DNA from 2 places in the Massilia putida genome. Region 2 is predicted to be linked to the other one. Evidence: riboswitches for the same ligand, from Rfam matches in the RefSeq annotation. Region 2 holds a riboswitch; the other holds the start of a gene.
The links. A riboswitch is a leader RNA that binds a small molecule or an ion and turns the genes downstream of it on or off. The one in region 2 is predicted to bind glycine.
Positions count from the first base shown of each region.

Region 1: it holds a riboswitch for glycine, as region 2 does, so the genes downstream of both, BVG12_RS01280 (D-amino acid dehydrogenase) here and gcvT (glycine cleavage system aminomethyltransferase GcvT) in region 2, are expected to answer to the same signal.

Region 1 covers NZ_CP019037.1:197,199-213,285, reverse strand. The annotation lists gene BVG12_RS01330 (3-hydroxyacyl-CoA dehydrogenase NAD-binding domain-containing protein) at 1-291, opposite strand, end outside; gene BVG12_RS01325 (acetyl-CoA C-acetyltransferase) at 326-1,534, opposite strand; gene BVG12_RS01320 (FadR/GntR family transcriptional regulator) at 1,714-2,553, opposite strand; gene BVG12_RS01315 (NAD(P)H-dependent flavin oxidoreductase) at 2,697-3,821, opposite strand; gene BVG12_RS01310 (acetate--CoA ligase family protein) at 4,005-6,134, shown strand; gene BVG12_RS01305 (acetyl-CoA acetyltransferase) at 6,131-7,669, shown strand; gene BVG12_RS01300 (enoyl-CoA hydratase-related protein) at 7,666-8,484, shown strand; gene BVG12_RS01295 (enoyl-CoA hydratase/isomerase family protein) at 8,527-9,318, shown strand; gene BVG12_RS01290 (amidohydrolase family protein) at 9,449-10,528, shown strand; gene BVG12_RS01285 (acyl-CoA dehydrogenase family protein) at 10,823-13,069, opposite strand; gene BVG12_RS01280 (D-amino acid dehydrogenase) at 13,172-14,395, opposite strand; glycine riboswitch at 14,557-14,650, opposite strand; partial or broken gene BVG12_RS34910 (L-serine ammonia-lyase, iron-sulfur-dependent, subunit alpha) at 14,710-14,957, opposite strand; gene BVG12_RS01270 (MFS transporter) at 15,033-16,087, opposite strand, start outside.
Region 2 covers NZ_CP019038.1:1,408,041-1,424,127, reverse strand. The annotation lists gene BVG12_RS08580 (response regulator) at 1-397, shown strand, start outside; gene BVG12_RS08575 (CHASE3 domain-containing protein) at 615-2,252, shown strand; gene BVG12_RS08570 (Crp/Fnr family transcriptional regulator) at 2,206-3,021, opposite strand; gene BVG12_RS08565 (peptide chain release factor 3) at 3,442-5,100, shown strand; gene BVG12_RS08560 (hypothetical protein) at 5,213-5,539, opposite strand; gene BVG12_RS08555 (MCP four helix bundle domain-containing protein) at 5,698-7,314, shown strand; gene gcvP (aminomethyl-transferring glycine dehydrogenase) at 7,419-10,298, opposite strand; gene gcvH (glycine cleavage system protein GcvH) at 10,447-10,827, opposite strand; gene gcvT (glycine cleavage system aminomethyltransferase GcvT) at 10,876-12,000, opposite strand; glycine riboswitch at 12,053-12,153, opposite strand; glycine riboswitch at 12,172-12,257, opposite strand; gene BVG12_RS08535 (ATP-dependent Clp protease proteolytic subunit) at 12,413-12,970, shown strand; gene BVG12_RS08530 (hypothetical protein) at 13,135-13,353, opposite strand; gene BVG12_RS08525 (DUF1631 family protein) at 13,728-16,070, shown strand.

The DNA of each region.
Region 1 (16,087 bases), on a different replicon from region 2:
CTTGCGCAGCAGCGGACTCATCAGCGTGGCGATACGGAATGCCTCGTCCTTGGTAAGCGGGGCCGAAAATTGCTCGACCATGGCTTTCAGGTCACCGCCGGCCATGAAGTCGGCCTTGGCGGACGTGATGACGGCACCGACCACGCCGGCGTCGCTGCCGACCCGGTCGATCACCGCCGCCAGGTCGGCGCGGAATGCCGGCGTCATCACGTTCGCCGTGCTGCCGGGCACGTCGATGGTCACGACCGCCACGCCATCGGCGCCGACTTCGAGATTGAGAGTTGTGTACATGGATTGTTCGTCGCTCAAAAGTAGTGGGGCGCGCTCACAGGCGCTCGATGACGGTGGCGGTGGCCATGCCGATGCCGACGCACAGGGACACGACGCCGTAGCGCTTGCCGCTGCGTTCCAGTTCGTCCAGCAGGGTGCCGGCCAGCATCGCGCCGGTCGCGCCCAGCGGATGTCCCATGGCGATGGCGCCACCGTTGACGTTGATGCGCTCGTGCGGGATCTCGAGCACGCGCATGTATTCCAGCACCATCGACGCGAAGGCTTCGTTCAGTTCGAACAGGTCGATGTCGGCCAGGGTCAGTCCGGCATTGCGCAGCGCCTTGCGGGTCGCCTCGGCGGGACCGGTCAGCATGATGGTCGGCTCCGAACCGACCGACGCGAACGCGACGATCCGGCCGCGCGGTTTCAGGCCCAGCTGCTCGCCGATGGCGCGACTGCCGACCAGCACGCCGGCGGCGCCGTCCACGATGCCGCTCGAATTGCCGCCGGTGTGCACGTGCTTGATCTCGAGCAGGTCAGGATAGCGCTGCAGGGCGATGGCGTCGTAGCCTCCTTTTTCCCCCATCAGCGCGAAGGCCGGCTCCAGCTTGGCGAGATCGTCGAGCGTGGTACCCGGACGCATGTGCTCGTCGCGCCGCAGCACGGGGAAGCCCAGATCGTCCGTCACCGGAATCACGGACCGGTCGAAATAGCCCTGGTCCCAGGCATGCGCGGCGCGCCGCTGGCTCGCCACCGCATAACCGTCGATATCGTTGCGCGTGAATCCCGAACGGGTCGCGATCAGGTCTGCACCGATGCCCTGAGGCGCAAAATACGTCCGGTAGATCACCGATGGGTCGCGCGCCCAGGCCCCGCCCTGCGATCCCATCGGCACGCGCGACATCGATTCGACGCCGCCGCCGACCACCAGTTGCGATTGGCCGGACATCACCTGCGCGGCTGCCATGTTGACGGCATCCAGCCCCGACGAACAGAAGCGATCCAGCTGCATGCCCGGCACCGATTCCGAATAACCCGCGATCAGCGCGGCCGGACGGGCGATATCGCATCCCTGCTCGCCCACCGGCGTGACGACGCCCAGCACGACGTCGTCGACGAGAGCGCTGTCGAGGTCGCTCCGGTCGCGCAGCGCGCCCAACACCTGCGCCGCGAGTTCGATGGGCGGTATCTGGTGCAGTGCGCCGTTCGCCCTGCCACGCCCGCGCGGGGTGCGAACGTGATCGTAAATGTATGCCTCTGCCATGCTATCTCCCTTGGTCTTGGCCTTCGTCCAATGCGGGCAGGCTGAATGCCGGCCCAATTACATTAATCATATCAATGATTAATGTTTTTGGAAAGCATATCCGGTCCATAGGCGGTAAACGACAACGGGGCCTGCACGGCATCGTGCAGGCCCCGTCGGGCTGGGCCGGATCGACCGGTTCAGTCCGGGAACAGTTCGAGGATCTTCATGCCTTCGAAACCGGTCAACCATGTTTTGTAGGCCATTTCGCTATGGGCACGCCAGTGAGCGGCGGCCCCGTCGGAATCATGCGCCTCGATGAGGTCGATCATCTTCTTGTGCGATTTCAGGCCCTTGGCCGCGAACTCGAGGTTCCCCGCCTTGTCTTTTTGCTGGCGCCTCTGCGTCACTACCATCGTCTGGTAACGCTTGACGACCTCGTTGAGCGCACGCACCAGGTGTATCAGCGGACGGTTGTTCGACAACTCGACGAGGGTGCTGTGGAACGCGACGAGTGCGGTCGCGAAAGCCTGCGGATCGCTGAGCGCTGCGTGCTCGTCGTCCAGACGTGCACGCAGCGTCTCGATGTCCGCCGAGGTGGCACGGCCGGCCAGTTGGCGAACCACGCTGGGCTCGAAGAAGTTCCGGGCCAGATAGACCTCGTCGATGGTCGTCTCTTCCGACTGCAGCACCAGCAGAAGATAGTACGAAATCAGGTTCGCATCCGGCTCGTGGACGACGGCGCCGCCACGTGCGCCGCGCGCGACCGATACCAGCTTTTCGGTTTCGAGGATACGGAAAGCTTCCCGGATGGTAGGACGGGAGACCCCGAACTCTTCCATCAAACGCGACTCGGAGGGCAGCAGGTCGCCTTCGTTCAACTCTCCCCGGACAATCTGCTTGCGGATGTTGTGCGCCACGATTTCCGAAGCTTTGGGAATGTGCAGCGTTTTCTTGGCAACAGCGGCGACGGCAGGCTTGTCGACCGGCTGGGCTGCGGCAATCGGTTTCGCTGCTTTTGCAGCGGTCGTAGTACTCATTGGATATCTTTCTGTGACACGGATTAGGAGTTTCGCCCTATATAACATTTTGGCGAAAACTTTGCAATCATTATAATCATTGCCGCGCGTTCAGTTTACGCTTTTGCCGACTCGAATGGAGGGCCAACGCACGGCGGCCCTGATCATGTCGTCAGAAGCGCATGCAGGCGCTCGGTCGCTTCGACGAATTCGGTCAGCATGTCGTACACAATTGTGCGTACACTTTGTTCTTCGTGCATGTCGCCAACAATCTGTCCAACCGGGTAGGTCGCGAACTCGCGCGCGGCCTCGCGGTCACGGTCGATACGCAGTTTCGCTTCCGCGACCAGGATCGACTGGAACGGCATCGGTAGCGGCTCCGGAGCGTCCGGTTGCTCCCATGCCTCCGTGAATTTGCTCTTCAAGACGCGACAGGGCTTGCCCGAGATACTCCTGCTCTGGACGGCGTCCTCGGAGCCGGCGGCAAACAGGCGCTCCTTGATCTCCGGCGTGACTTCGCTGCCGGTCGTTCCCAGCCAGATCGAACCGCACCACACGCCGGACGCCCCCAACGCCAGCGCCGCCGCCATCTGGCGCCCCCGTCCGATGCCGCCCGCGGCCAGTACGGGTCCCGGCGCGAATGCATCCACCACCTGCGGCCACAGCACCATCGACGTGACACTGCCGGTATGGCCGCCCGCCTCCATGCCCTGTGCGATCAGCAGGTCGACGCCCGCTTCCTTCTGCGCAGCCACATGCCCCAGCTTGCCCACTATCGACCCGACCTTGATGCCGTTGGCGTGCGCGCGCTCGACGAGGTGCCTGGGTGGCGCACCAAGGGCGTTCACCAGCAATTTGACGTTTGCGTGGCGAAACGCGACGTCCACCAACATCTCACTCTCGGCAGGCGTCATCTGGATCTGCGCCACCTTGGACCCAACAATCCTCTTGGCTTCCGTTTCCGGCAGCGGGGCAATACCCGCATAGTCGCAAATGCCACGGACGAAGTCGAAGTGGGCCTTGGGGAGAATCGACTCGAGATCGAGCTTTTTGGCGGGCGCCACCTTTTCGTAGTTATTCGGCATCAGGATGTCGATGCCGTAAGGCTTCCCGCCAATATGCTCATCGATCCAGTTCAGTTCGACCTCCAATTGCTCGGCGGTGAACCCCGCTGCCCCGAGCACGCCCATGCCGCCGGCACGCGACACCGCGACGACAACGTCGCGGCAGTGGGAAAAAGCAAAAAGGGGCAGGTCAATGCCCAGCATTTCACAAACCTGGGTCCGCATGATGTCTCCTCGTTCTGATTCCAGTCGAGTCTGTTTGAGTGTGGGTCCTCCGGTCCATATCGTTGCCAGAGGTATCGCGTCGGACGGCCGGACTGCAACCGTTACTTGCGCATATTAATATTAATCATTAAGATAATTAGACACAACTGAATAATTTTGGACAGCGCAACTGAGGAGATAACGGTGACGACTTCCCATTCGTCCGGGCGCAAGCGCGACCTGGCGGCATTTTTCAATCCCCGCAGCATTGCCATGGTAGGCGCCTCCGAGCGCTCGTCCTGGTCGATCGGCGTTGCCGGGCGTTTCCGCGACTACGGCTATGCCGGCAAGGTATTCGCGGTCAACCGCAACGGCAACGACGCGCACGGCTATCCTGGCTTCAAGTCGTGCAAGGACATCGGCGAACCGGTCGACTTCGCGTACCTGATGGTGCCGGCCGAGGTCACGCTCGATGCGCTGGCCGACGCCGCCGACGCCGGAATCAAGCACGTCTCCATCCTGACCTCGGGCTTCGCCGAAACCGGTGACGCCGGCGTCGAGATCCAGGACAGGCTCCTGGCCTACGCCGAGGAGCGGGGCATCACCTTCATGGGCCCGAATTCCCTGGGCTTCGCGAATATTTCGAAGCGCACCATGGCGACCTCGATCCCGACCCGGCTCCCGGTGCTCGACGGCAGCGTCGCCCTGCTGTCGCAGAGCGGCGCGGTGGTCGCCGAGGTGTGCAAATTCGCGCACCAGCAAGGCGTCGGCCTGAGCTTCGTCGCCGCGACCGGCAACGAGGCCCAGTTGGGACTGACGGACGTGATGGACTATCTGGTGGACGACCCCGCGACCCGTGTGATCGGCGTGTTCGCCGAATCGATCCGCGATCCGCAGGCGTTTCGCGCCGCCGCGCGGCGTGCGCTGGCGGCGCGCAAGCCCATCGTCATCCAGAAGGTCGGCAAGAGCGACATCAGCGCGGCGATCGCCCAGGCGCATACCGGATCGCTGGTCGGCGACGACAAGGTGTTCGATGCCGTGTGCCGGCAGTTCGGCGTGATCCGCGTCGAGTCGATCGAAGAGCTGGTGGCGACTTGCGACCTGATGTCGCGCATGCCTCCCCTGGCCCAGCCGGGCATCGGCGTAGTGTCGATCTCGGGCGGCGCATGCGGCATGTTCGCCGACCAGGCGCAGGCCGCTGGCGTCGTTCTGGAACAGTTCACGCCGCAAACCCAGGCACGGCTCAAGGAAGTGCTGCCGGAATTTGCCTCCAGCCTGAACCCGCTGGACATCACCGGCGCCGTGTTTCGTGCTCCCGAGATCTGGGAAAAAACACTGCCGGTCGTGGCCAGCGACCCCAAGGTCGGCATGGTGGCGATCATCAATTTCATGCCGGCGACAGAAAAGGAACTGGCGGGGTTGCGCGAGACCGTGATGGCGATGGGGCGCGGCTTTGCCGCCTGCGGCAAGCCCGGCATCGTCGTACTGCCGACCTCGCAACCGGTGGGCGCTGTGATGACCGGTATCGTCAAGGAGGCCGGGTTACCGGGCCTGGGGTTCGGCACCCAGCTGACGGTACGCGCAATTGCCGGCCTCGTGCAATGGTCGGCCCGGGTGGCCAACCCGGAAACGACGGCAACCGCGCATCCGGCCGAATCCGCGCCGGCATCGGCCGTCCGCCCCGGCACGGAACGCGAAGTCCTGGACTTCCTCGCATCGCGCGACGTGCCCGTGATCCCCGCCAAGGTGTCGCGCAGCGCCGCCGAAGCGGTGGCATTCGCGCGCGACATTGGCGGCAAGCTGGCCCTGAAGATCCTGTCGGCCGACATCCAGCACAAGACCGAGGTCGGCGGCGTGAAGTTGAACGTGGAAGGCGACGACGCGGTGACGGCGGCCTGGAACGCCATCGACGCTTCGGTGCGACAGCACTGTCCGCAAGCCGCCATCGACGGCATCATCGTCTCGCCAATGCGGTCGAGCGGCGTCGAACTGTTCGTCGGTACCGCGCGCGATCCGCACTGGGGTCCGGTACTGGCCGTGGGCCTGGGCGGGGTCTGGGTCGAAGTCATGGCCGACACGGCGGTGCGTCCGCTGCCGGTCACGCCCGCCGACGTCAAGGACATGCTGGGCAGCCTGCGCGGCGCCAGGCTGCTACAGGGGTTCCGCGGCAGCAAGCCGGCGGACCTGGATGCGGTCGCGCAGGCGGTGGCGCGCATCGGCGACGCCGCGCTCGCTCTGGGTCCGGATCTGCTCTCGCTCGAGATCAACCCGCTGCTGGTCGACGGCGATCGCGTCGAGGCGCTGGATGGCCTGTGCGTATGGAGCCAGGCATGACGACGCACCTTGCCGCCATCGACGACAGCCGTGCGGAACGTGTGCCCGTCATCATCGGCATCGGCGAGGTGACGGAACGGGTGCAGCCTGAGCAGATCGGCCGCGAGCCTTTGGCCCTCGTCGCCGAAGCGATCCGGATCGCCCTGCAGGACAGCGGTGCGCCTCCCGGCGCGGCGCTGGCCGACAGCATCGGCGCACTCGAGCTCGTCAATCAGATGGGTTGGCGTTACGAGGACCTGGCACGCAGCGCCGCAGACGCCGCGGGACTGCATGCCGCCCACGCGAGACAGAGTCCGGTGGGCGGCAACATGCCGACGAAGCTGCTGGGCGACCTCGCCCAGCGCATTGCGGCGGGCGAACTGGTCGCGGGCCTGGTCTGCGGCGTCGAAGCGACGGCCTCGCTGGCGAACGCGGGCAAGCTGAAGCAGGCGCCACCCTGGACACCGCAGCCGCCGGCCGCACAGGGCGTGCGCCGGCCAGACTTCTTCCATCCGGAATTACTGAAATACGAACTGTTCGCGCCGGTCGACGTCTACCCGTTCTACGACAACGCTCTGCGCGCGCACTGGCAGCAGAGCTACGCCGAGGCGCAGGCCGAATCCGGGCAGATCGGTGCGCTCATGGCCCAGGCCGCCGCTTCCAATCCCTACGCCTGGCTGCCGCAAGCGCGCGACGCCGCGGAAGTGGCGACGCCGTCTCCGGCCAACCGCATGGTGGGCCACCCCTACACCAAGTGGATGGTCGCGAATCCGATGGTGAACCAGGCCTCGGCCGTAGTGGTCACCAGCCTGGCGCATGCGCGCCGGCTGGGCATACCGGACAGCCAGGTCGTATTCGTGTGGGGCGGCGCCGGTGGCGCGGAACCGCGCGACATCCTCGGTCGCGTCAGGTTCACCGAGGCACCGGCCATGGAAGCGGTCCTGCGGCGCACGCTACACGTCAACAGCCTGGACGCGCGCGACATCGACTTGCTGGAACTGTACAGCTGCTTCCCTTGCGTGCCCAAGCTGGCACGGCGGGTACTGGGCGTGCCGGCGGACCGGCCGTTGTCGGTGACCGGCGGTCTCGTCTTCTTCGGTGCCCCGGTCAACAACTACATGGGCCACGCCATCTGTGCCATGGTACGCGCGCTGCGCAGCGGCCAGGGCCGGACCGGCCTGTTGTACGGTAACGGCGAATATGTCACCAAGCACCATGCGCTGGTGCTGGCCGACCGCCCCGCCCCGGAACTCGTCTCGGTGCGCAACCTCGACCTGCAGGACGAACTGGACACCATGGTGCGCGGCGTGCCTGCCGTGGAGACCGCTTACAACGGCCCCTCGCGGATCGAGACCTACACCGTCAAATATGGCCGTGACGGCACGCCGGAACGCGGCATCGTCATCGGCCGCACCACCGGCGGCAAGCGCCACCTGGCGCGTGTGACCGATGCTGCCGCGCTGGCCGCGCTGGTCTCGCCCTCGCACGAGGCCGTCGGCCTGGCCGGGCAGGCGCGCACGCGCGAGGATGGCTACACTTATTGGGAGCAGGCATGAACAACGAAGTCAACATCGGGTCGACCATGACATCTGAAGACAGCGTGCTGTACGAGCAGGTTGGCGAGCACATCGCCGTGGTCACGCTTAACCGGCCTCAAGCGCGCAACGCCATCAACCCGGAAGTCGCGCAGGCGCTGCATCGTATTCGCGAACAGATCGACGCAGACGAGCGGATCCGCGTCGCCATCCTGACCGGCAGCGGCACCGGGGTGTTCTGCGCCGGCGCCGACCTGAAGGCCGTGACGACCGGCCGCGCCGGCGCGTCCGGCCTCTCGACCGAGGGTGGCGGCTTCGCAGGTTTCGTCAAGGCGCGCCGCGCCAAGCCCTGGATCGCAGCGGTGCGCGGCAAGGCTTACGGCGGCGGCTTCGAACTGGTGCTCGCCTGCGATCTTGCCGTGGCTGGGCAGAGCGCCCAGTTCGCGCTGCCGGAAGCGAAGATCGGCGTGCTCGCGGCTGCCGGTGGCGCATTTCGTATCGCGCAGCTGCTGCCGCGTGCCCTGGCCAACGAGATCCTGGTGACCGGCAACGCGATCTCGGCGGGCCGGGCGTACGACCTCGGCCTGCTCAATCGCGTCGTCGACGACGAGGAGGTATTGGCGGAAGCGCTGCGGCTCGCCGCCGACATCGTCAAGAACGCGCCGTTGTCGGTCAAGGCGTCGCTGGACATCGTGCGCGCCGCGGCCAGCCCGGGCGAGGACGCCATGTGGCAGATCAATGACGAGTGGGCTCAGCGCATCGTCCATAGCGAAGACGCCAAAGAAGGACCGCGGGCGTTCCTGGAAAAACGCGCACCAAGGTGGGCTGGCCGCTAGGCCGGCGCCCACCGAATCGAAAAAGCATCCTGGAGATACCAGATGGACTACAACACGATCCTGTACGAGGTGACGCCCGACCGCGTCGCCACCGTTACCATCAACCGACCCAAGGCATTCAACTCCTTTACGGTGGAAATGCGGCGCGAATTCGAACATGTCTGGCAACGCATCAAAGAGGACCCGGCCGTCCACGCGGTCGTCCTGCGGGCAGCGCCCGGCAAGGCATTCTCGACCGGTGCCGACGTCAAACTGAACACGCCTGCCATCATTACCGGTTCCGAGAACGTCTGGGACCAGTCCGACCCCGGCGAGAGCCTCGGCCCCAAGGCGAACCGGCTCTGGAAACCCGTGGTGACGGCGGTGCACGGCCTGTGCTGTGCCGGGGCATTCTACTGGCTCAACGAAAGCGACATCGTCATCTGTTCCGACGATGCGCAATTCTTCGATCCGCACGTTTCCTACGGGATGGTCTGCGCCGTCGAACCGATCGGCCTCGCGCGCCGGCTCCCGCTGCAGGAAGTATTGCGCATCGCCCTGCTCGGCAACGACGAACGCATCAGCGCGGCGACCGCGCTGCGTATCGGCCTGGTGAGCGAAGTCACGTCGCTGGATACCCTCTGGGAGCGGGCCCACACCCTGGCCGCCAAGATCGCCACCAAACCCACCGCCGTCATCCAGGGCACGGTGCGGGCGATCTGGGAATCGCTCGACCTGCCGCGCACGACGGCGATCTCGAATGCGCTCAAGTACTGCCAGCTGGGATACAACCTGCCGGAACAGGCCGACGTGGCCGAATTGGCGAAGCAGCCTCGCACGTACGAGGTGCGCTGAGCGGCGTGGCGGCAGCCGGCCGCTGTGCCGCCGCCCGCGCATAATCATATATATCTTTACATTCATTTATAGGTATGTGAGAATATTCCGGCAACCTCACATCCGGGGATGACACCAACAGGAGACCCTCATGTCACGTTTTGTATTCAGCGCCGATTCCCACATCAGCGAGCCCGCCAAGATCTATCTCGAGAAACTGCCTGCGTCGATGCACCACCTGGCGCTGCGTACGGACAAGCAGGAGAAGACCTTCATGGTCAAGATGGGCGACACCGTCCTTCTGAAGCTCCAGCTGGGCGACGGCTTCTCCGGTTCGCCGCGCCACGGTTCGAACGACCTGGTATTGCGCCGCAAGGACATGGAACTCGACGGCATCGACGCTGAAGTCCTGTTCCCCAATCTCGCCCTGATGCTGTACAACATCCCCGACTGGGAAATCGAACTGGCCACCGCCCAGATCTACAACGACTGGTGCATTGCCCACGTGGAAGGCCACCGCGACGCATTCGTGCCGACCGCCGTACTGCCTGTGGGCAAGCTGTCGGAAACACTCAACGAGTTCAAGCGCATCGCCGCGCTGGGCTACACCGCCGCGATGCTGCCCGTCGTGACACCGAAGGACGTGCCGCGCTATAACAGCGAGGAATGGGATCCGATCTTCGCCTTCGCTGCGGCCGCGCGCATTCCCCTGATCTATCATACGGGTACCGGTCTGGCTGACGTCGTCGTCGAGCGTGGTCCGGGTGCCGCCATCTTCAACTATACGCGCCAGATCAGCGACGCGATGGACACGTTCAGCCTGCTGATCGCCGGAGGCGTGCTGGACCGCAACCCCGAAGCGAAGGTGGTCGCGATCGAGTCAGGCGCCTCGTGGCTGGGCGCCCTCGGCGAGCGCATGGATGAAGTGGCGCGCGCCCACGATTTCTATGTGCGCCCGAAGCTCAAACGTGCGCCGAGCCAGATCATCCGTGACCAGATCGCCTGCTCCTTCCAGTTCGACCGCGCGGGGATCATGGCGCGCCACGTCACCGGCACGCAGGCGTTGCTCTGGGCGTCCGACTATCCGCATATGGAAGGCACCTTCCCGAATTCGCGTGACGTGCTGGGCAAGCTGTTCGACGGCATCGACATCAGCGAGGAAGAAAAAGCCGCGATTGTCGGCGGCAACGCAGCGCGCCTGTTCCGCCTGGACCGCGCTGGCGCCGCGTAACCCTGCAGCAAGCCCGCCCGGGCCGCCCTCCGGCCCCTCCGGGCAGTTTCGCCCATCGAACGCAACAGTCTTCCCTTCCCTGCTGCATCCTGGATACGCGCTGTCCGCAACACCCAACCAAGCCCACGGTACGTCCGCACAGTCGCCGCGCCGCTCTGCGTCCATCCTGCAAACCCGATTGCCTCGGCGCGTCGGTTTCGTCGCACTGACGGCGGGCCAAAAAAAAGCCGCCAGGTCCCGAAGAGGCTTGGCGGCAAATGGAGGAATAGAAGTGTTCGCTGATGCGCTTCGCCCTCAGCGGGGAAGATCGAGCCCTCGCTGCGCGATCAGGGTGCGCTGGATTTCATTGGTGCCGCCGCCGACCACGATCATGATCGAATGGCGCAGCATATGCTCCAGGCGCCCATCCGTGATGGCGCCGAGCGCGCCCTGGCTGAGCGTCGCTCCCGTGCCGAGCATATCCAGCGCGGCTTCACCCAGGCGCTGCATCAACTCGCCGCTGAACACCTTGCTCATCGCCGCTTCCCAGGTCGCGACCTGGCCTTGCTCGGCCATCGCGACGCTGCGCGTCAGCAGTTGGCGCGCCGCTTCGATTTCCGCGGCCAGCGTGCCGATCCGGTCGGCCGCAACCGGATCGATCGTACCCGCCGCACGCAGCGCCGCGACGACCTGCTCGAAGGCGGCACGCGCCGCCGCGACGAAGCCGCCCATCACGATACGCTCGGTCGCCAGTGCCGCGGTCAGGATCGCCCAGCCCTGGTTGACTTCGCCGACCAGGGCGGTGGCCGGAACCCGGACGTTGTCGAGGAACTCGGTGCAGAACGTATGCCCATACATGGCCATCGACGGTCGGATCGTGATGCCGGGTGTATTCATGGGCACGATGAACACGCTGATTCCGGCATGCTTCGGTTTCGCATCCGGATCGGTGCGCGCGGCCAGCCACATGTAATCGGCATACTCGGCACCGGTGGTCCACAACTTCTGGCCGTTGATGACCCATTCGTCGCCATCGCGCACGGCGGTGGTCTTCAGCGCCACCAGGTCGGAACCCGCTTCCGGCTCGCTGTAGCCAAGGCAGAATGTGATCTCGCCGCGCGCGATACGCGGCAGGAATTCGTCCTTCTGCTGTTGCGTGCCATAGGTCATCAGCGCATGGGCCTGGATACCGCCACGGCTGTTCGGGGCACCCGCCAGCTGGCATTCCTCGATGAACGCCAGTTGCTCGAACGGCGTGCGGGCCTGTCCGCCGTACTCCTTGGGCCAGCTCAGCGTATTCCAGCCCTGCTCGCCCAGGCGCCGCGCGTACTCCGGGTCGTAGCCACGCTTCTCGGGCGGCAGCTCTTGCTGCACGAGCTTGCGGTCCGTGGTCCAGTTGTCTGCGATCCACGCCCGTACCTCCTGCCGGAAAGCATTGCCGACCTCGCCCAGATCGTATTCGGGCAACGGCGTGCCGTCACGGAGGAGCCATTGCGCCAGCTCCGCACGTGCGCGTTGCACGCCGCCGCAACGCACGAGATCCCCATGCGTCCGGCGGAAATGGCGCGGCGCTTCGTGTTCCTCGGCATATCCGATCGCGGCAAAGACATGATGCGTCTCCAGCGATACCTGGCGCAGCGCCGGACCGGAAAACGCCAGCGCAGCGGATGCGTAATAGCGCCAATCGCTGCCGCCGCGGTCGCGGCTGGCGGCCGCATTGTCCAGTGTCAGCCGCGCGCCATCCAGCCGGGTCAGGCAATCCGCCAGCTTGTGCTGTACCGCCTGGAAGCGGCCGATCGGTTGACCGAACTGCTTGCGCTCGCGTGCGTGTTGCAGGACCAGATCGAACCCCCTGCCTGCTGCGCCCAATGCACGGGCCAGCAGGCTCAAACGCACGACGAGACCCGCCTCATCCAACGCCGCGGAAGTCACCTCCACAACTGTTGCGGGCGCGTTGTCGAAGTGCAGCTGCGCGAGCGGTGGGACTGACAGGCCGGGTGTCGATACCACGGTAACCCCGGCCGCGTCGGCCTCGACGATCGCGATCACCGGTGTCCCGTCGGCACGTTCGGCTCGGACCAGCAGGTGCGTGGCCCCGGCCGCGCCTTCCGCGAAGGCCAGCTCGCCTTGCAGGCTTGCGTCGCGCAGCACGGCGCGACCGGCACGTGCGTCGCCATCGTCGGCGCCCAGCGCCAGGCCCAGCCTGGCTTTGCCGGCTTCCACAGCGTCCAGCAGGGCATCGACTTCAGCGTCGGCGCCACGCCCCAGCAGCATGTTGGCAACCACGGCGGCCGTGACGGGCGCCGGACAGGCCGCGCGCCCCAGTTCTTCCATCGCAACCAGTACTTCGCGCAAGCCGCCATAACCTTGCTCGCCGCCCAGCGCGAGCACGCCGAGCGATCCGAGCCGCAGCGTGATCGCCGCGACAGCCGCCGGATCGGCGGCGTGGTCCAGTGCGCGGTCGGCCGGCCAATGCTCGGCCAGCATATTGCGCAGACTATCGCGTAGCAGCGCGCGGTCTGCGTCAGTTGTCTGGCTGGCCGGGTGAAGCAGTGCATTCATGAATGTCTCCGTCTGGATGAGCGATCCCGAAGTGTATCCAGACGGGTCGCACGCTGTCAATAAACATATATATGATTAATATCCTTTTCTCGTCCGACCGCATCAGGTCGGCAACATGCCTGCCATGAGGTCGGCCGTCATCTCCGCGGTCGCTGCCGACAGTGTCCAACCTAGATGCCCATGCCCGGTATTGTAGAGGACCGACGGACGCTTGCCGCGGCCGACGCGCGGCATCAGGTCAGGCATCATTGGCCGCAATCCGGCCCATGGTACGACGCTGCGTGTGCTCACGCCGGGGAAGCATTGCCTTACCCAGTCAATCAGCGGCGCAATGCGGTCGGCTCGGATATCGCGATTAAAACCATTGAACTCGGCCGTCCCGGCAACACGAAAGCGCCCCACGCCAAGCCGGCTTGTCACCAGCTTGGTGGCATCGTCGAGCAGACTGACATTGGGAGCAGCGGCCCGGCTGGCGTCATCCGTAAGGTTGACCGTAATCGAATAGCCCTTTACCGGATACACATTGACACGGTCGCCCACGCGGGCGGCCAGGTCGCGACTCGCCGTCCCGGCGCAGATCACCACCGCATCGCAGAGCACCTTATCGTTGGCACCATCTTGCAGCACATCGACCTCGGCACCATGCGCGGTGGCAGCGAGATCGATCACCCTGCACCCGAATCGCATCTTCACGCCGAGGCGCTGGGCGGCTGACGCGAGACCGAAGGTAAACTTGTGGATGTCGCCGGTACTATCGCTCTCGGTGTAAAAGCCACCGTAGTACGTGCCGGCCAGCGTGGGCTCGATCGCACGCATTTCAGGCGGCGTGACGGCGCGCCGCGGCAGTCCGCCTTGTGCCAGCAGCTTCGATACCTGCCAGGCGTGGTCGAATCCGGCGCGGTCGCGATAGATGTGCAGGATGCCTTCGCGCTTGTGGTCGAAGTCGATGCGTTCGTCCGCAGCCCATCGGAACAGGTGCTCGCGCGCGGCGACCGCCAGCCTGGCGGTGACGATCGTGTTGTCGCGGTAGCGCGGCATGGCGGCGACGAATTCGGCGAACCACGACAGCTTGTGCCAGCTCGGTTTGGGATTGACGAGCAGCGGCGCATCGTTCTTCAGCATCCACTTCAATCCCTTGAGCACGGTGGAGGTGTGGTTCCAGACTTCCGCATTCGAAGCGGACAACTGGCCGCCGTTGGCGTACGATGTTTCCATCGCTGCATAGGGGTGCCGTTCCAGCAGGGTGACGGCGTAGCCGCGCTTCGCGAGCGCATAGGCAGTGGTGACACCGGTGATGCCGCCGCCGATGATGGTGATGGTTCTCATGAGGATAACTCCCGATCGTCAAAGGTCGATCATTGCGCACCTGCGCAGTGACACCCCCTCTGTTTTGGACCTGAGAGATTCACGCGGGCCGTTGTAAAGGCCTGCACTTGCTCCTGCGGTGTACCCGGCGACGTCGGCCGGGCAGCTCTTCAGAGTGTTCAGCATCGGTACCGGTCCTTTTGCCTGAGAGTTTCCGGGGCGGTTGCTCCTTCGGCGCTGTTCCGCCTGGCGGACAGTCTCTCCCGATACGATGGCGGCGTCGAGCCGCGATAGTAGAACCTGATGCGGCCGCACCGGGCGGTCGCGAAGATGTGTCAACACTCGACGATATTGACGGCCAGGCCGCCACGCGACGTCTGCACGAGCCCGCCCAAGGGGTCGCAGGTCAGGCCCAGGTGGTGTTCCATGCCCATCTCCGCCGCGTTCCCGACCTGGCCCAATCTGGCGCCCAGCTGTAGAGCATACCGACGGCGCCGGCCGTCAGAAGGAAGTCGACGATGCCGTCATCGGTCGCGCCCGGGACGGGGCGGTCATCGTCGCGCAGCACGGCCGGGATGATGCCGGTACAGTTCGGGCCATTGGGTGTTCCGCGAAGACCGTGCGTGAACTCGAGGGCCCGATGCCGACCTTGGACAAATCAAATACGCTGACGGCCATACACCTTTTCCTTTGCTTCCGCGCCGTCAGGCTGGATCCACGCGAGCCCAATCAGGCTGCCGATAAAGGCAACGATCCCAAACACGGCAAAGAACAGTTCCATGCCCGCGCTGACGTCGCCACCCGAGCGTGCGATGAGCAGTCCAATCGCAGCCGGGGCGACGATGCCTGCGCTGGTCACCACGCCGTTGTGAATCGCGAGCATGGCCCCACGCTTCTCCGGCGCCGCGATGTGCGCCACGATGGCGTAGCCGAATACCGGCAGCAGGTTGATTGCCAGGGAACCGATGAAATACAGGGCCAGCACGGCGCGCATGTCGCGGTGCGCCAGGTGCATGGAAAAATAGGCGGCGGCGCCCACCGCGCACCCCAGCATCGGCGGGACAACCATCGCTTTCCGGAACGATGTCCCTGCCTTGAGCGCACGTTCCGCCAGCCAGGACGCGATGTAGCTCAGTACGATCACGGCCAGCGTCAGGGTCGTGAGGTAGATGGCCATCGTGCCCGGCGCAAGCCCCACGCCCTGCTGCAGATAGACGGCCAGCCAGCTGAATCCGAGCACGTTGGGCATGTACCCGATGAAGCCCAGGAGGGACACGGTGATGAAGGTTCGGTTCAGCAGGAGCTGCCGGTACGTGGCCGACTTGCCTGCTGCGCCGTGCGCGCGGTCGTCGACCTGGCCTTCGCGGCCGAAGACCAGCCACAGCGCGATCCAGACGAGGCTCAGGACGCCAAGGGCGACATACGACTGTCGCCAGCCATATTTCAGGATGGCCAGCGGCAGCACCGCGCCGGACAAGAGCCCGCCGATGGCCAAGCTGATCTGGAGGAGCGACGAGATCCTCACCCGTTCGCCCGGCGCGACCCATTTGAACCCGGCGTGCTGGGTGATCGCGGTGGCCGGACCGGTGCCGATGCCCAGCAGCAGGCGGCTGACCACCAGCGAAGCAAAGCCGGACGCGAAGTTGACGATGAACTGCGAGGTCGCCCACACCGCCGACATGCCTACCAGGATCCATCTGGTCTTGACCCGGT
Region 2 (16,087 bases):
GATCCTGTCCGGCTATCCAGCCCAGCAGTATGCGCTGAACCTGTTCAAGATGGGGGCCAACGGCTACCTGAACAAGGAATGCGATGCCGACGAACTCAAGACGGCCGTGCGTACCGTGTACCAGGGCCGCCGCTACGTGAGTTCGCAGGTCGGTGAACTGCTGGCCCAGAGTTTCGATCGCGATCCGAACACCGCGCTGCACACGGAATTGTCGGACCGCGAATTCCAGGTGTTCCTGCGCCTGGCGAAGGGGGCGACCGTGTCCGACATCGGCAATGCGCTGTCGCTGTCGATCAAGACGGTCTCGACTTACCGTACTCGCATCATGGAAAAGATGGGGCTGCAGTCGAACAGCGACCTGACGTATTACGCCATGAAAAACAACCTGCTCGACTGAGCAGGGCAGGCTCACCAGGTTGTCGCGCCATGCGCGCGGCTGGCTGATGAGCCTGCAACTGTAATAGCATTTATGTCATTTGCTATGCAGAATTGTTAATTTCACGTCGTCATCCCGCCACATTTCCTCGTCCGCGCGCCTAATCGACCTCCGTGGCAACTTTTCCCAGTCTATAATGACTCGGACAGGCCAAGCTGCGCGAAAGGAACGACAGAGGATGTTTTTCACCACCGACCCCAAGTTCAGGCCGGTTCGCAGCCTTCCGTTGTACCAGACCCTGCTGTGTGTCGTGTGCGTCCTGATCCTGGTCCTCAACGGCGTAAGCCTGGTCCGCAACCTGGACGGGCTGAAGACTGCCAACGCGCGCCAAGCGCAGGCCGATCGTGTGACGGCGAAACTGCAATACCTGAACCTGCTCGTCACCGATGCGGAGAGCGGTCTGCGCGGCTATTTCCTTTCCGGCTCCGACACCTATCTCGGCCCGCTGCGCACGGCCGAGCGTGAACTGGATGGACAGTTCAACAGCCTCAGGACGCTGCTGGCCGACAGTCCTTCCCAGTTGAAGAACCTGGCCCAGCTGCAAACGCTCGTCACCCGCCGCGTCAACCTGATGAACCAGGGCCTGGACGTGTATCGCCACGGCGGCCTGAACGACATCGTCGCCATCGCGCAGAGCCAGGAAGACAAGACCCACATGGACGAGATCCGCCTGCAGGTGGTGATCATGACGGGCGAACAGAACGAATTGCTGGCGGCCCGCAGTGCCGTCTTCTACGACCGCTACCGGCTGGCCGCGCTGCGCGGCCTCGGCATCAATCTGGCGGCGCTCGTCGTGCTCGTGCTGTTCTATAACCTGATCCGCCGCGGCTTCCGCGCGCGCCTGAATGCCGAGCGTGCCCTGCAGCAGACCAACGACCACCTGGAATCGCTGGTGACGGAGCGCACCGAACAGCTGTCCGTGCTGTCGCGTCACCTGATCCGCGTGTCGGAAGAAGAAAAGGCGAAACTGGCGCGCGAATTGCACGACGAGATGGGCGCCAACCTGACGGCCATCGGCATGCACCTGGCGACCGTCGGCGACCAGCTGAAGGCGACGCATCCCGAGCAGGCGGCGACGCTGGCCCGCGCCCGTGCCACGCTGATCGAAACGGTGGAGCTGAAGCGCCGCATCGTCGAGGGGCTGCGTCCCAGCCTGCTCGACAACCTTGGCTTGGCCGCCGCGCTGCAAAGCTATTGCGACGATTTCGGCCGCACGACGGGCGTCGATTGCGAAGCGCTGATCGAGGGCGACGTCGACGGCGCCGGCCCGACGCAGGCGATCGCGCTGTTCCGCATCGCGCAGGAATCGTTGAACAACGTCGCCAAATATGCCCAGGCCCGCCACGTCGTCGTGCACCTTGCACGCGAAGGCGAGGCGTTCACGCTGGAAGTCAGCGACGACGGCGTCGGCATCCCGCCGGACGCGATGCGCCGTCCGAAATCGCATGGTTTACTGGGGATGCGCGAACGCGCGCTGCTGCTGGGAGGAACGTTGCGGGTGGATCGCGGCGTGAACGGGATCGGCACCACTGTCCACGCCGTCGTCCCAGTGACGGTGCCGGGTCTTGATGCCGGCGGGACCGCGTCAGGCGGTGCCCTGGATATTTCGGCGCTGGCCGTGGCGCCATCGGACGATCCGGCGGCTGGCGCTCCGTCGGGCGATGCAGGGACGGAGCAGGCCGAATTGGCCGCACATCAATTACAGAATCAATTACGAGCTGCCCAAGCCCAGTCGCCACTGGCGACCGCGGGCCGGGATGCCGCGACACTCATGCGCGCGATACATCCGACAGCAGACGGTCATACTCGCTTTTAGCGACCTTGTAGCACTCGCCCGCATAGTCTTCCAGGCCCTGGCGGTTCAGCACGGTGATATTGCCGCGGCGGTACTGGATCAGGCCTTCGTCCTGCAGCTTGCCGGCAGCGGCCGTGATGCTTTCGCGGCGCACGCCCAGCATGATGGAGATGAGTTCCTGGGTGACTTTCAGTTCATTGCTCGGCGAACGGTCCAGGCGGTCGAGCAGCCAGCGGCACAGTTTCTGTTCGATCGAGCTGTGGCGGCCGCCGACGGCGTTCTGGGCCATCTGCGCGAACAGCGCGTTCGTGTAGCGCATCAAGAGCTGGGGCAGGGCGCCGCCCTTGTTGAAGGCGTCGCGCAGATATTGCGTCTTGAGGCGGTAGCCGTAGCCGGCGCTCTGGACGACGGCGCTGCAGGTGGCGCGTTCGCCCATGAACAGCGACACGCCGACGGCGCCTTCATGGCCGACCACGGCGATTTCCGTCGTGGCACCGTCTTCCATCACGTACAGCAGGGAGACGATGGCGGTGGTGGGGAAATACACGTATTCCAGCTTGCTGCCGTATTCGAACAGCTCCTTGCCGAAGGGCAGAGGAACCAGTTCCAGGTGCTCAAACAGGGTTTCCAGGTCTTGGCGCGGAAGGGCCGCGAGCAACTCGTTTTGTTGGGTGCCGCTGTAGCTGACAACCGGTCGGGCGGCCAGTTTGATTTCTTCGCTGGTCGAGGGGATCTGATTCACCGATTGCGCTTTTTTCTGGGCGGCGCTACCGAGTTGGGCGTTATTCATATTGTCCTCGTTATCTCTGACATACATCACTGGGGCGATTGCTTGGATGGGTTTCCTCATCGCGATGTGTGTACATTAATGCCATAGTCTCTTGCCGAACATAAGACTAGCTGTCGCCCCCATGTAGGCTCCGTGCATGATGTTTTGTCAGTCCAGTCCTACTAGAGAGAAACTTTCGGTTGAGCGGATTTTTTATCATTCCGATAATGGTTTGACGGCACTAAAACGTTTGAACGCTCAGCCGTATCGGCCTATTTGGCCACATCCACACGCCCGATGAGGCCGCCACCTGTCCGGTAACCGACGTTCCGCGCCCGAATGCTCCTACATGCGGCACTCCGGTGCGACAGGAATTGGTTCACACAAGGTACGCTGGACCCGGTAAAATCGAGAGTTTTGCAAGCGCCCCAGGGCGAGACCATGTCCAACGAAACCGACGCAATCACCACCGACCAAGAGCCAGCTGTCGCCACGAGCAAGCCGGCCGCCACGATCGCGCGCGAAGTCGCGCGCCGCCGCACCTTCGGCATCATTTCCCACCCCGACGCCGGTAAGACGACGTTGACCGAGAAGCTGTTGCTGTTCTCGGGCGCGATCCAGCTGGCCGGTACCGTCAAGGGCCGCAAGAGCGGCCGCCATGCGACGTCGGACTGGATGGACATCGAGAAGCAGCGCGGCATTTCGGTGGCGTCGTCGGTGATGCAGTTCGAGTTCCGCGACTACGTCATCAACCTCCTCGACACCCCGGGCCACCAGGACTTTTCGGAAGACACGTACCGCGTGCTGACGGCCGTCGACTCCGCGCTGATGGTGATCGACGCCGCCAAGGGCGTGGAAGAACAGACCATCAAGCTGCTCGACGTCTGCCGCATGCGCGACACGCCGATCGTCACCTTCATGAATAAGCTCGACCGCGAAACCCGCGACCCGCTCGAGCTGCTCGACGAGGTGGAATCGGTGCTGAAGATCGAGTGCGCGCCCGTGACCTGGCCGATCGGCATGGGCAAGAACTTCCGCGGCGTGTATCACCTGCTGAACGACGAAGTCATGCTGTTCAAGGCCGGCGAAGAGAAGGCCGACGGCGCCTACGAGATCATCAAGGGCATCGACAATCCGCGCCTCGCGGAGATGTTCCCGCTCGAGATGGAACAGCTCAAGATGGAAGTGGAGCTGGTGCACGGCGCCTCGCATCCGTTCGACCTCGAACGCTTCCTGTCGGGCGTGCAGACCCCCGTCTTCTTCGGCTCCGCCATCAACAACTTCGGCGTGCGCGAGATCCTGTCGGCGCTGATCGACTGGGCCCCGGCCCCGCGCGAGCGCGACGCGACCGTGCGCGCCGTGCGTCCGGACGAGCAGCCGTTCTCTGGCTTCGTCTTCAAGATCCAGGCGAACATGGACCCGGCCCACCGCGACCGCATCGCGTTCCTGCGCGTGTGCTCGGGACGTTTCGAGAAGGGCATGAAGGTCAAGCACCTGCGCCTGGGCCGCGAAGTGAAGCTGTCGTCCGTCGTGACGTTCATGGCGTCGAGCCGCGAACAGGTGGAAGAGGCCTACGCGGGCGACATCATCGGCATGCCGAACCACGGCAACATGCAGATCGGCGACAGCTTTTCGGAAGGCGAGATGCTGACGTTCACCGGCATCCCGTACTTCGCGCCGGAACTGTTCCGCACGGTGCGCATCCGCAATCCGCTCAAGACCAAGCAGCTGCACAAAGGCTTGCAGCAGCTGGGCGAAGAGGGCGCCGTGCAGGTGTTCAAGCCGGTGATGGGCAGCGACCTGATTCTCGGCGCCGTCGGCGTGCTGCAGTTCGAGGTGGTGGCGAGCCGCCTGCTCAACGAATACGGCGTCGACGCCGTGTTCGAGGGCGCGAGCATCAGCAGCGCGCGCTGGGTGTCGAGCGACGACAAGAAGGCGTTGTCCGACTTCGAGACGCAGCTGGCGCACAACGTCGCCTACGATGCGGCCGGCAATATGGCCTATCTCGCCACGTCGGGCGTCAACCTGCGCCTGACGCAGGAGCGCTGGCCGAAGCTGCAGTTCCACGCGACGCGCGAGCACGCCGCGAAGCTGGATTAAGGTATCGGCATGCATGGTGGGCTCGGGGAGCCCACCCTACGGCGTCAATCGAATCGTGGGGTGGGCATTTGCGCCCGGGGCTCAATGAAACGTGCCTGCCGGACGCACCCGTTCACCCCCGCGGCTTGACGACCAGCGCTTCGACGATACTCCCCACGTAACACACTACGAACACGATTTCGGCCAACATGACGCTGACTGGCGTCGGCGCGCCCGCGAGCTGCGCCTCGATCGCCGCCGGATCGGCCGCCATCTTGCCGCTCAACAGCTGGTCCGCCACGGCATTCGCCTCGTCGAGCGCGAAATTGAAATACAGGATCGCCGCCACGACGGCCGGCACCAGGAACAGCAGGGCGCGCCTGCGCCGTCCCAGGTAGTACTGGCCCACGCCGGGAAACACCAGGGCCGACAGCAACGCGCCCACGTTCTTACGTCTCATCCAATCTCCTGTCACGGTTGCGGGGTTGACCCATCACAAGGGACAACCTCTCGGTGGGCGTACATTCACTTAATGCACGCCGGAAATATAGCTCAGCCAGGAGGAGACCATGACAGCAGCTTTCCCCCTCGATCCGCTTCACCGGAGCACGTCCTAGCATGCTGGCCCGCCTGCGCATCGGCCCCAAACTGCTGCTGGCGCCCGCTGTCGTGCTGGTGCTGCTCGTGCTCCTGTCTGCGGGCAGCTATTACGCGATGGTACGCCAGAACGCCTCGCTCGACAGCATCGTCCAGCGCCGCGCGGCGAATATGCGCGCCGCCGCCGACCTCTCGGCGTCGGCCCGCAGCGCGCACGCCCAGGCCTATCAGGTGCTGACCTGGATCAGCGGCAGCTTTCCCCGTGTCCGCGTCGACCCGCTCGCGCTCGACCTGCACGCCCGGCATGCCGCCGTCGACCGCGGCCTCGCCCAACTGGCGCGCCAGACGGCCGACAGTCCCGACGAGCAGCGCGACATCGACCAGGCGCGCGCCGCGTGGGCGCAATACGTGCCGGCCGTGCGCGACGTGATCGAGATCGCCCGCATCGACCAGTCGATCAGCGCCAACGCCATGGTCAAGGCCGAGCGCGCGTTCGCCGTCGTTGCGCAGCGCCTGACGGCACTGGCGCGGCGTGAGCAGGCGCTGTCCGAGCAGGCCTCGAGGAATGCGGCCGACGACGTCCACCTGATCGCGATCCTGATGCCGGTGGTGATCGTGTCCTCGATCGCGGCATCGCTGGCGATCACGATGGCGGTGCGGCGCGCGCTGCTGGCCGACATCGGCGCGATCAGCGCGGCCGCCAGCGGCCTGGCGAGCGGCGACCTGACGATCCAGGCGCGGATCGGCGGCGACGACGAGATCGCCCAGGCGGCGCGGTTGCTCAACACCGGCATCCGCGGCTTGAACGGCCAGTTGCGCAACGTGCTGGACTCGGCCCGCTCGATCGGCGCGGCGTCGCGCGAAATCACGCTGGGCCGCGCCGACATGCCGCCGCGCACGCACGTGCGCGAGGCGCTGGAACGCACGACGGCATCGATGCAGGCGCTGGCGGCGACCCTCGGCGAGGGCGCCGCCGGCGCGCGCGCGGCCGACGCGCTGGCCGCGCGCGCAGGCAGCGCGGCGGAAGCGGGCAGCGGGACGGTGCACCGCGTCGCGGCGACGATGGCGCAGGTGCGCCGCGCCGCTGTGCGCATGGAGCGCATCGGTGCCGCGCTCGAGGGCACGCTGGCGCGCGCCGGCGGCGTCGCGCAAGATCCGGACGGCGGTGCGCGGGACGCGCGCCTGCTCGCACGGCGTGCCTCCCACGCCGCGCGCGAGGCGCGCACGCTCGCGCGCGAGACGGTGGCGGCCATCGACGACGGCGGTGCCTGCGTCGTCGACGCGGGCGCCGCGATGGCCGGCTTGGCGGGCGCGGTGGAGGAGATGGCGCGCATCGTCGACGGCATCGACAGCGCAAGCGGCGAACGGGCGCGCGACCTGGCCGGCGCCGCGCAGGCGATCGTGCGCATGGACGAGCTCACGCAGCAGGGTTCGCGCATGGTGGAAGAGGCGGCGCTGGCCGCGCGCTCGCTGCAGCAGCAAGCCCTTGGCCTCGCGCGCGCGGTGGCCGCGTTCCGTCTCGACGAAGCGGTGCACCGCACAAACGACGCGGCCCCGCCGGGAACGCATGCGCTGCGTCCGGGCAGGGCCGGGAGGCCTTACCTCCGGCTGGCGTCCAGCCGGGGCAAGAACCGCTGATGACTCGCAGGGCGGGCGGCTGTGCCGTCCACGCGTTCACCATGCGCTGGCTGGACGCGTGGACAGCGGAGCTGTCCGCCCTACTTTACCCGTCGTGTTCGATCTTACTCGTAGTCTTCGATCGGCGCGCAGCCGCAGAAGAGGTTACGATCGCCATACGCATTGTCCGCGCGGCCGACCGGCGGCCAGTACTTCTTCTTGCGCAGCGACGGCACCGGGAAGGCGGCCACTTCGCGCGAATAGGTGTGCTGCCAGTCGTCCGCAGTGACGACTTCCGCCGTGTGCGGCGCGCCCTTCAGCGGATTGTCCATGCGGTCGTACTCGCCGCGCTCCACCTTCACGATCTCGGCGTGGATGCAGATCATCGCTTCGATGAAGCGGTCCAGTTCCGCCTTCGATTCCGACTCGGTCGGCTCGATCATCAAGGTGCCCGGCACCGGGAAGCTCATCGTCGGGGCGTGGAAGCCGAAGTCCATCAGGCGTTTCGCCACGTCTTCGTTGCTGATGCCGGTGGCATCCTGCAGCGGGCGCAGGTCGATGATGCACTCGTGCGCGACGAGGCCGTCGTGGCCCGTGTACAGCACCGGATAGTGCGGGGCCAGGCGGCGCGCGATGTAGTTGGCGTTCAGGATCGCCGTTTCCGTCGCCGCGGTGAGACCCTCCGCGCCCATCATCGCGATGTACATCCACGAGATCGGCAGGATCGACGCCGAGCCGTACGGCGCCGAGCTGACGGCGCCGATGCCTTGCTCGTCACGCTGGTAGCCCGTCGACGCCTGGTTCGGCAGGAACGGCACGAGGTGCTCGGCCACGGCCACCGGGCCGACGCCAGGACCGCCGCCGCCGTGCGGAATGCAGAACGTCTTGTGCAGGTTCAGGTGGCTGACGTCGCCGCCGAACAGGCCTGGGCCTGCCACGCCGACCAGCGCGTTCATGTTGGCGCCGTCGACATACACCTGGCCGCCGTGCGCATGCACGATCTCGCACAGTTCCTTGATGCCTTCCTCGAACACGCCGTGCGTGGACGGGTAAGTGACCATCACGCAGGCCAGATTGGCGCTGTGCTCTTCGGCCTTTTTCTTGAGGTCCGCGAGGTCCACGTTGCCGTTGGCGTCGCACGCCGTCACGACGACCTTCATGCCCACCATGTTCGCGGACGCCGGATTGGTGCCGTGCGCCGACGACGGGATCAGGCAGATGTTGCGATGGCCTTCGCCGCGCGACTGGTGGTATTTCTGGATGATCAGCAGACCCGCGTACTCGCCCTGCGAACCGGCGTTCGGCTGCAGCGACACGCCCGCATAACCCGTCACGGCGCACAGCATTGCTTCCAGCTGGGCGATCATCTCGCGGTAGCCGACCGTCTGGTCGTCGGGCGCGAACGGGTGGATGTTCGAGAACTCCGGCCACGTCACCGGGATCATCTCGGACGTCGCGTTCAGCTTCATCGTGCAGGAGCCGAGCGGGATCATCGTGCGGTCGAGGGCCAGGTCCTTGTCGGCCAGCGCGCGCAGGTAGCGCAGCATCTCGTGCTCGGCGTGGTAGCGGTTGAACGTCGGGTGCGTCAGGTAGGCGCTCGTGCGGGCCAGCGCGGACGGATACGCATCCGCCGCGTCGTTGTCCAGCGCGTCGAAGTCCACGTCGGCGCCGCCGAAGATTTTTACCAGCAGCGCGATGTCGTCGCGGGTGATCGTCTCGTCCAGCGAGATGCCCACGTGGCGCGCATCGATGCGGCGCAGGTTGATGCCGTTGTCGTTGGCCACGCGGTGGATCTCGTCGGCATTGTCGGCGATGACGGTCAGCGTGTCGAAGTAGGTCTCGTTCGCCAACTGGAAGCCCAGGCCCTTCAGCGCGGTGGCCAGGATGCCGGTGTAGCGGTGCACGCGGCGGGCGATTCCAGCCAGGCCTTGCGGGCCGTGGTAGACGGCGTACATCGAGGCCATCACGGCCAGCAGCACCTGCGCGGTGCAGATGTTCGACGTCGCCTTTTCGCGGCGGATATGCTGTTCGCGCGTCTGCAGCGCGAGGCGGAAGGCCGGGTTGCCCTGGGCGTCGATGGTGACGCCGGCCAGGCGGCCCGCCATGCTGCGCTTGTATTCGTCGCGCGTGGCCAGGTAGCCCGCGTGCGGGCCGCCGAAGCCGAGCGGCACGCCGAAGCGCTGGCTGTTGCCGACGACGACGTCCGCACCCCATTCGCCCGGCGGCGTGAGCACGGCCAGCGACAGCAGGTCGGCCGCGACGACGACCATCGCGCCCGCGGCATGCAGCTTCTCGACGGCCGCGCGGTAATCGCGCACGTCGCCGTTCACGCCCGGGTATTGCAGCAGCACGCCAAAGCAGGTTTCGGACAGGTTCCCGATGTCGGCGGCTGCGATGGTGCGCACCTCGACGCCGATCGGCACGGCGCGCGTCTGCACGACTTCCAGGGTCTGCGGCAGCACGTCGTCGGCGACGTAGAACACTTTGGAGGACGATTTGCCCACGCGCTGGATCAGCGTCATCGCTTCGGCGGCGGCCGTGCCTTCGTCCAGCATCGACGCGTTGGCGATGCCCATGCCGGTCAGGTCGGTGATCACCTGCTGGAAGTTCAGGATGGCTTCCAGGCGGCCCTGCGAGATCTCCGGCTGGTACGGCGTGTACGCCGTGTACCAGGCCGGGTTTTCGAAGATGTTGCGCAGGATGACGGGCGGCGTGTGCGTGCCGTAGTAGCCCTGGCCGATCAGCGACTTCATGACCTTGTTCTGCGACGCGATGCCTTTGAGCTTCGCGAGCGCGGCCTGCTCGGGCAGCGGCTCGAAGAACTGGCCCAGGTCCAGCTTGTCCTTGCGGCGGATGTTGGCGGGAACGACGGCGTCGATCAGCTCGGCGCGCGTGGCGTAGCCGAGCGCGGACAGCATGGCCGCCTGTTCGGATGCGGACGGGCCGATGTGGCGCGGGATGAAGCCATCGCGTGCTTCGAGTTGGGTCAGGCTGGTGCGGGTCATGATAAGGACGAGAAAAAGATTCGGCGAGAAGGGCTACTTCAGGCCGTCATTCCCGCGCAAGCGGGAATCCATGCTGAGTGGCCGAAGGTGGCTCAGTATGGGTTCCCGCTTGCGCGGGAACGACGTAGATGAGGCGCACGGGTGAGCATCAACCTTCGGTGGTCTTGCCGTAGGCAGCCGCGTCGAGCAGGTTGTTGACGGCGGACGGATCCGAAGGCTTCAGCTTGAACAGCCAGGCGGCATACGCATCCGCGTTGATCGAGTCCGGCGCGTCCGCGGTCGCCTGGTTCACGGCGGTCACGGTGCCGGACACCGGCGCGTAGATGTCGCTGGCGGCCTTGACGGATTCCACGACGGCGGCGTCATCGCCGGCCGTGAAGGTCTTGCCGACCTGCGGCAGTTCGACGAACACGATGTCGCCCAGGGCGTCCTGCGCATATTCGGTGATGCCCACGGTCAGGGTGCCGTCGGCCTCCTGGCGGACCCACTCGTGGGACTCGGTGTACTTCAGGTCGGCTGGGATGTTCATGTGCGTAACTCCGTAGTGATGGATGGTGCGGTAAGTATAAGTGTTTGTTCAGGAAGCGAGGATCTTGCCGTTACGCACGAACGGCAGTTTGACGACGGACGCGGCCAGTTTCTTGTCGCGGATTTCCACGTGGACGGTATCGCCGATCGCCACGTCCAGCGGCACGCGCGCCAGCGCGATCGCCTGCTGCATCGACGGGCTGAACGTACCGCTCGTGATCTCGCCGGCATTGCCCGATGCGGCCACGACCTTCTGGTGGGCGCGTAGGATGCCGCCTTTTTCGCGCAGGATCAGGCCGACGAAGTTCTGCTTCTGGCCGGCTTGCTGCAGGGCGGACTTGCCGATGAAGTCGCGTTCCGACACGAGGTCGACGGTCCAGGCGAGGCCCGCGTCCAGCGGGGACACGTTGTCGTCCATGTCCTGGCCGTACAGATTCATGCCCGCTTCCAGGCGCAGCGTGTCGCGCGCGCCCAGGCCGGCCGGTTTGACGCCGGCGGCGGCGAGGGCGTTCCACAAGGCCTCGACCTGGCTGGCCGGCACGCCGATCTCGAAGCCGTCTTCGCCCGTGTAGCCGGTGCGCGCGACCATCAGTTCGCCGAACGGCGTGCCTTCCACGACGACGGCGTTGAAGGGCTTCAGGCCCTCCGACGGCGCCTGCGTCTGCGGCACGACCTGCCAGACTTTCGCGCGGGCGTTCGGACCCTGCACGGCGACGAGGGCGATGCCATCATCGCTCAGGTCGGCGCGGCGCGGGGTGATGGTCAGGCCGCTGCCCGTGGCGTCGTTCTGCTGGCGGATCCAGGCGATGTCCTTCTCGGCCGTGCCCGCGTTCACGACGAGGCGGAACCAGTCTTCGGCGAAGTAATAGACGATCAGGTCGTCGATGACGCCGCCCTGGGGATTGAGCATGCACGAGTACAAGGCCTTGCCCGGCGCCTGCAGCTTGTCGACGTTATTGGCCAGCAGGCCGCGCAGGAAGGCGCGCACGTTGGCGCCGCGCACGTCGACCACGCACATGTGCGACACGTCGAACATGCCGGCATCGCCACGCACGGCATGGTGTTCTTCGATCTGGGAGCCGTAGTTGACGGGCATGTCCCAGCCGCCGAAGTCGACCATCTTGGCGCCGAGGGCGCGGTGTACGGAATTGAGCGGGGTCGCTTTGAGCGTCATGGGTGGATCCTCGGCAGAAAATGGGGTCGCGCACGCGGCGATCCGCATGCTCTCACACCCCTCTGTCCTCGGTACCTGAGAGATAGCGGCGCGTCGTGTCGCATCGCCTGCCCCTTCGGTGGGCCGTGAAGGCCGCTCTCCAGAGTTGGTCCGCCGCGCTTATCGCGCAGCAGCCCCCGACCGGTCCGGTTGCCTGAGAGTTTTTGGGTGATGCCCCTTCGGCGGCAGCCTGTGCTGCGCTCTCCCGATCAAGACTGCGAAGTCTATGCGAGTGGTGCCGGGAAGTCAATCTGGAGAGGGCGGCGGGCGAGGGCGACCGGCGAGGGTGCGCACTATTGCAGCGCGGCCACATGGCCCTGCGGACGTGTTTTGTTACACTTGCTCTACGACCCTTGCGACAGAAGAGACCACTATGAGCGAAGATCAAGCAAAACAGAAGGAAGGGTACTTTACCCTGTCCGGCGACGTGAACAGCGACATGGTGCATCGCGTCTTCGAAGCGGTGGCCAGCATGAACGAGGACGGCATCGAGACCGCGCACATCCTCCTGCAATCGAACGGCGGCTATGTCAGCGACGGCCTGTGCCTGTATAACTTCCTGGCCAATGCGCCCGTCAACTGCGTCATGTACAACGGCGGCGCCGTCGCATCGATCGCGGTGATCCTGTTCCTGGCGGGCAAGCAGCGCTATGCGAGCGAGACGGCGCGCTTCATGATCCACAAATCGCATGCGACGGCGTCGCCGGGTTCGCGTCCGGATGCGCTCAACATCATCGTCGAAGGCTTGCGCGCCGACGATGCGCGCACGGAATCGATCCTGCGCAAGCACATCGAGCTGACGCCGGAGCAGTGGGGGATCCACCAGTACGGCGACCTGCACCTGAACGCGCGCGACGCCAAGGTGGCAGGGATGATCGACGACATCGTCGACTTCGCGCCGCCCAAGGGCTCGTACCTGCGCAACATCTGATTCGCCGTCTCGCGCCGCCCGTCCGCACGGGCGGCGTTCGTGCGTTCCACAAACACAGACAGAGCCTGTAGCGGTTGTCCCGCTTCAGGCTCTTTCCGTACTTCCTGTGTCGTTACCGTGTATGACCGAACCCGGAAATCGGATCGGTCCGGCGTGCGCCGCGATCAGCGCTTGTTGTCGTTCTTGTGGCTTTGACGGCCAGCCTCGGCGTGCTGCTCCGGGGTGCCGCCGCGGGTGCCGCCCGAGCCGCCCGAGCGCGAGCCCGAGCCGGAACCCGACTGCTTGTTGCCGTCGTTTTTGTGGCTTTGCTGGCCAGCCTTGACGTGTTGTTCGTGGGAGCCGCCCTGGTTGCCCGAGCGCGAAGAATTTTTGTTCGCAGCCATGATCATTCCTTTCTGATAGTGGAGATGTCGTGCTTACCGATGTGCCGCCGAACATTGACATTCGGTAGCGATTTCGGTAATGCAATGATGCGAGCGCGGCAATTGATCGGGTATCGGATCACCCCTTGTACTGTTGTAGGACAAGGCGCATTTCGAAAGCAATAATCTTCTCCGTATGCACGGAATTCGCATATTCTTATTCGCTGGCAACCGTTATCTTGCGGTGCAGCATAGCGTTTTATGTCGCAAGACTGGCTCTTCAATAGCATAAGCATTTTTATCTCGGCGCTGCGCGACCCGCTGGGCATATCGATTTCTGTTGCCACTTGGAAATAATGTGCCACAATATGGATGCCTCCGCTTTTATCGCCACCATGTCATCCAGCCAAGACCAGACGCCGGCCGCCCGCAAGGCCGCGTCGCCGCAACAGGCGACGCTGGATGCGCTCGCCGGTATCGCGGCCGACCACGTCAAGGAGCAGCTGACCGCGATGACGGCCCGGATGGCCGCGGCGCTGGGCGACGTCGGCCAGCAGCAGGGCGATCCGCAGGACGTGTACCGCCGCGTCAAGTCGGCCCGCCTGCTCAAGGACAACGCCTACGCCTTTTTCCACCTGGCGTCGGGCGCGATCGAGCTGGCCTTGCGCCGCGAACTCGACCGCCTGTTGCCACAGGCCGCATCCAAGCGCCCGTCGGCCGCCGCGCTGAGTCTCGTCCCGTTGGACGAAATGGACAGCCGGCTCGCATTGGGGGCGCTGGCCCGGCCGTTCGACATCGCCCATTCCGACGCCCTCGCGACCCTGGCCGTGCGCCTCGGCATGCTGCTCGGACGCGGCGTGCTGCGTGCCGACGGCAATCCTTTCCGTCCCGAAGTCTTCCTCGGCGCCATCGAAGAAGCATGGCGCGAGTTCGAGCCGGAGACCGATGCCCACGGCCTCATCCTGACCCTGCTGCGCCCCGACGTCGTGTTCGATTTCGGGCCGCTGCTCGAGTCCCTCATCGCCGCCCTGCGCAAGGGCGGCCAGCCGGGTTCCGTCGATGCCTACCGCATCCAGAAGACGGACGACGCGGCCGCCGCGAAAGCGGCCCGCGCCGGCCAGCGCGCAGCCCTCGCCGATCGATTGCGCAAGCTGTTCGGCGACGATGGCGGCGAGGATGGCGTGCCGCTGATTCCGGATCTGCCCGACCTGCCGTCCAGCGCCGGCGGCTGGCGGCCCAGCGGCGCCGGCGCGTTTGCGGCGGGGCAGGCAGGGCAGGCGGGTCGGGCGGCGTCCGGCGCCCGGCCGGCGTCCGGATTCGCCGCGCCGTCCGGCATCCCTGCACAGCCCGCGGCAGGCTTCGCGCCGGCCGCTTCCGACATCCCCCAGTCCGGTTGGTCCGCCGCCCTGCGCGGGGCGCTGGCGCAGAACCACGGCGCGGCGCCGCTGCTGGATTTGCTGGCACGCATCGAGCCGGTCCTGGCGCAGGAACCGCAGGCGGCCGCATCCGGCGCGCAGGCGCCCGATGTGTTCTATCTGCCGCGTTTCAAGCAGAGCCTGCCCCAGGGCAGCTTGCCGCGCGGCGACGAGCGCACGCTGGACCTGCTGTCGCGCGTCTTCGAGACCGTGCTGCTGGACGACAGCATTCCGCCGCGTACGCGCGCGCTGCTGCAGTTGCTGCAAGTGCCTGTGCTCAAGGCGGCGCTGCTCGACAAGAATTTCTTCTTCGAGGAAGCGCACCCGGCACGCCGGCTCGTCGACCTGATGTCGCGCGTCGGCTGGGACCAGCGCCAGAACGCGAACGACCCGCTGTTCCAGGCCATGCAGCGCAGCGTCGCGCGCGCGGGCGAGGCCAAGCCGGATGCGTTCGCCAGCGCCGTCGCCGAACTGGAGGCCGGCATCGCGGCCGACGAGTCCGCACAGGAAGCGGCGCTGGCCGCTCCGGTCGCCACGGCCATCAAGCAGGAACGGCACCAGGTGGCGGCACGCCAGGCGCGCGACGCCGTCGCGCTGCGCGTGCAGGCCGGGGGCGTCGTCGACGTCGTCAGCGGCTTCCTCGAACAGCGCTGGACGACGGTGCTGACGTTCGCCCACACGATCGAGGATGCGCGCCCGGGCGCCGTCGGCAACGCCACCCGCGCCATGGACGATCTGATCTGGAGCGTCAAGCCCAAGGCCACGCAGGAACAGCGCAAGGCCTTGATCGCCCGGCTGCCGCGCCTGCTCGCGACGCTGAATAAATGGCTCGACGCCATCAAATGGCAGGACGCGGAGCGCCTGCAATTCTTCGCCCGCCTGGCCGAATACCATGCGGCGATCGTGCGTGCGCCCATCGAGCTGTCGCCCGAACGCCAGCTGGAACTGGCCACCCTCGCGGCCCAGCAGGACGCGCTGCGCCGGGTCGAGCTGGAAAATGCCGCAGCCGAACAGGCCGCGGCGCGGGCGGCGGCGGTGTCGGCCGTCGACGGCCTGGAGCGCGGCATGTGGCTGGCATTCCGTACGGGCGACGGCGAGCGCAAGGTCAAGCTGGCGTGGGTGAGTCCGCTGCGCACGCTGTTCATCTTCTCGGGCGCCGGACGGCGCGAGGCGTTCTCGCTGCCGGCCGACAAGCTGGCGGCCGCCCTCGACGAGGGCAGCGCGCGGGTGCTGGCCATCGACGGCGTCGTGGGGCAGGTGTTGTCGGAAGCGATGGCGCAGGGGGCCGTCAACGACTCGTCAATCGTGACCGCGATGTCGTAGGGTGGACGGCTTTGCCG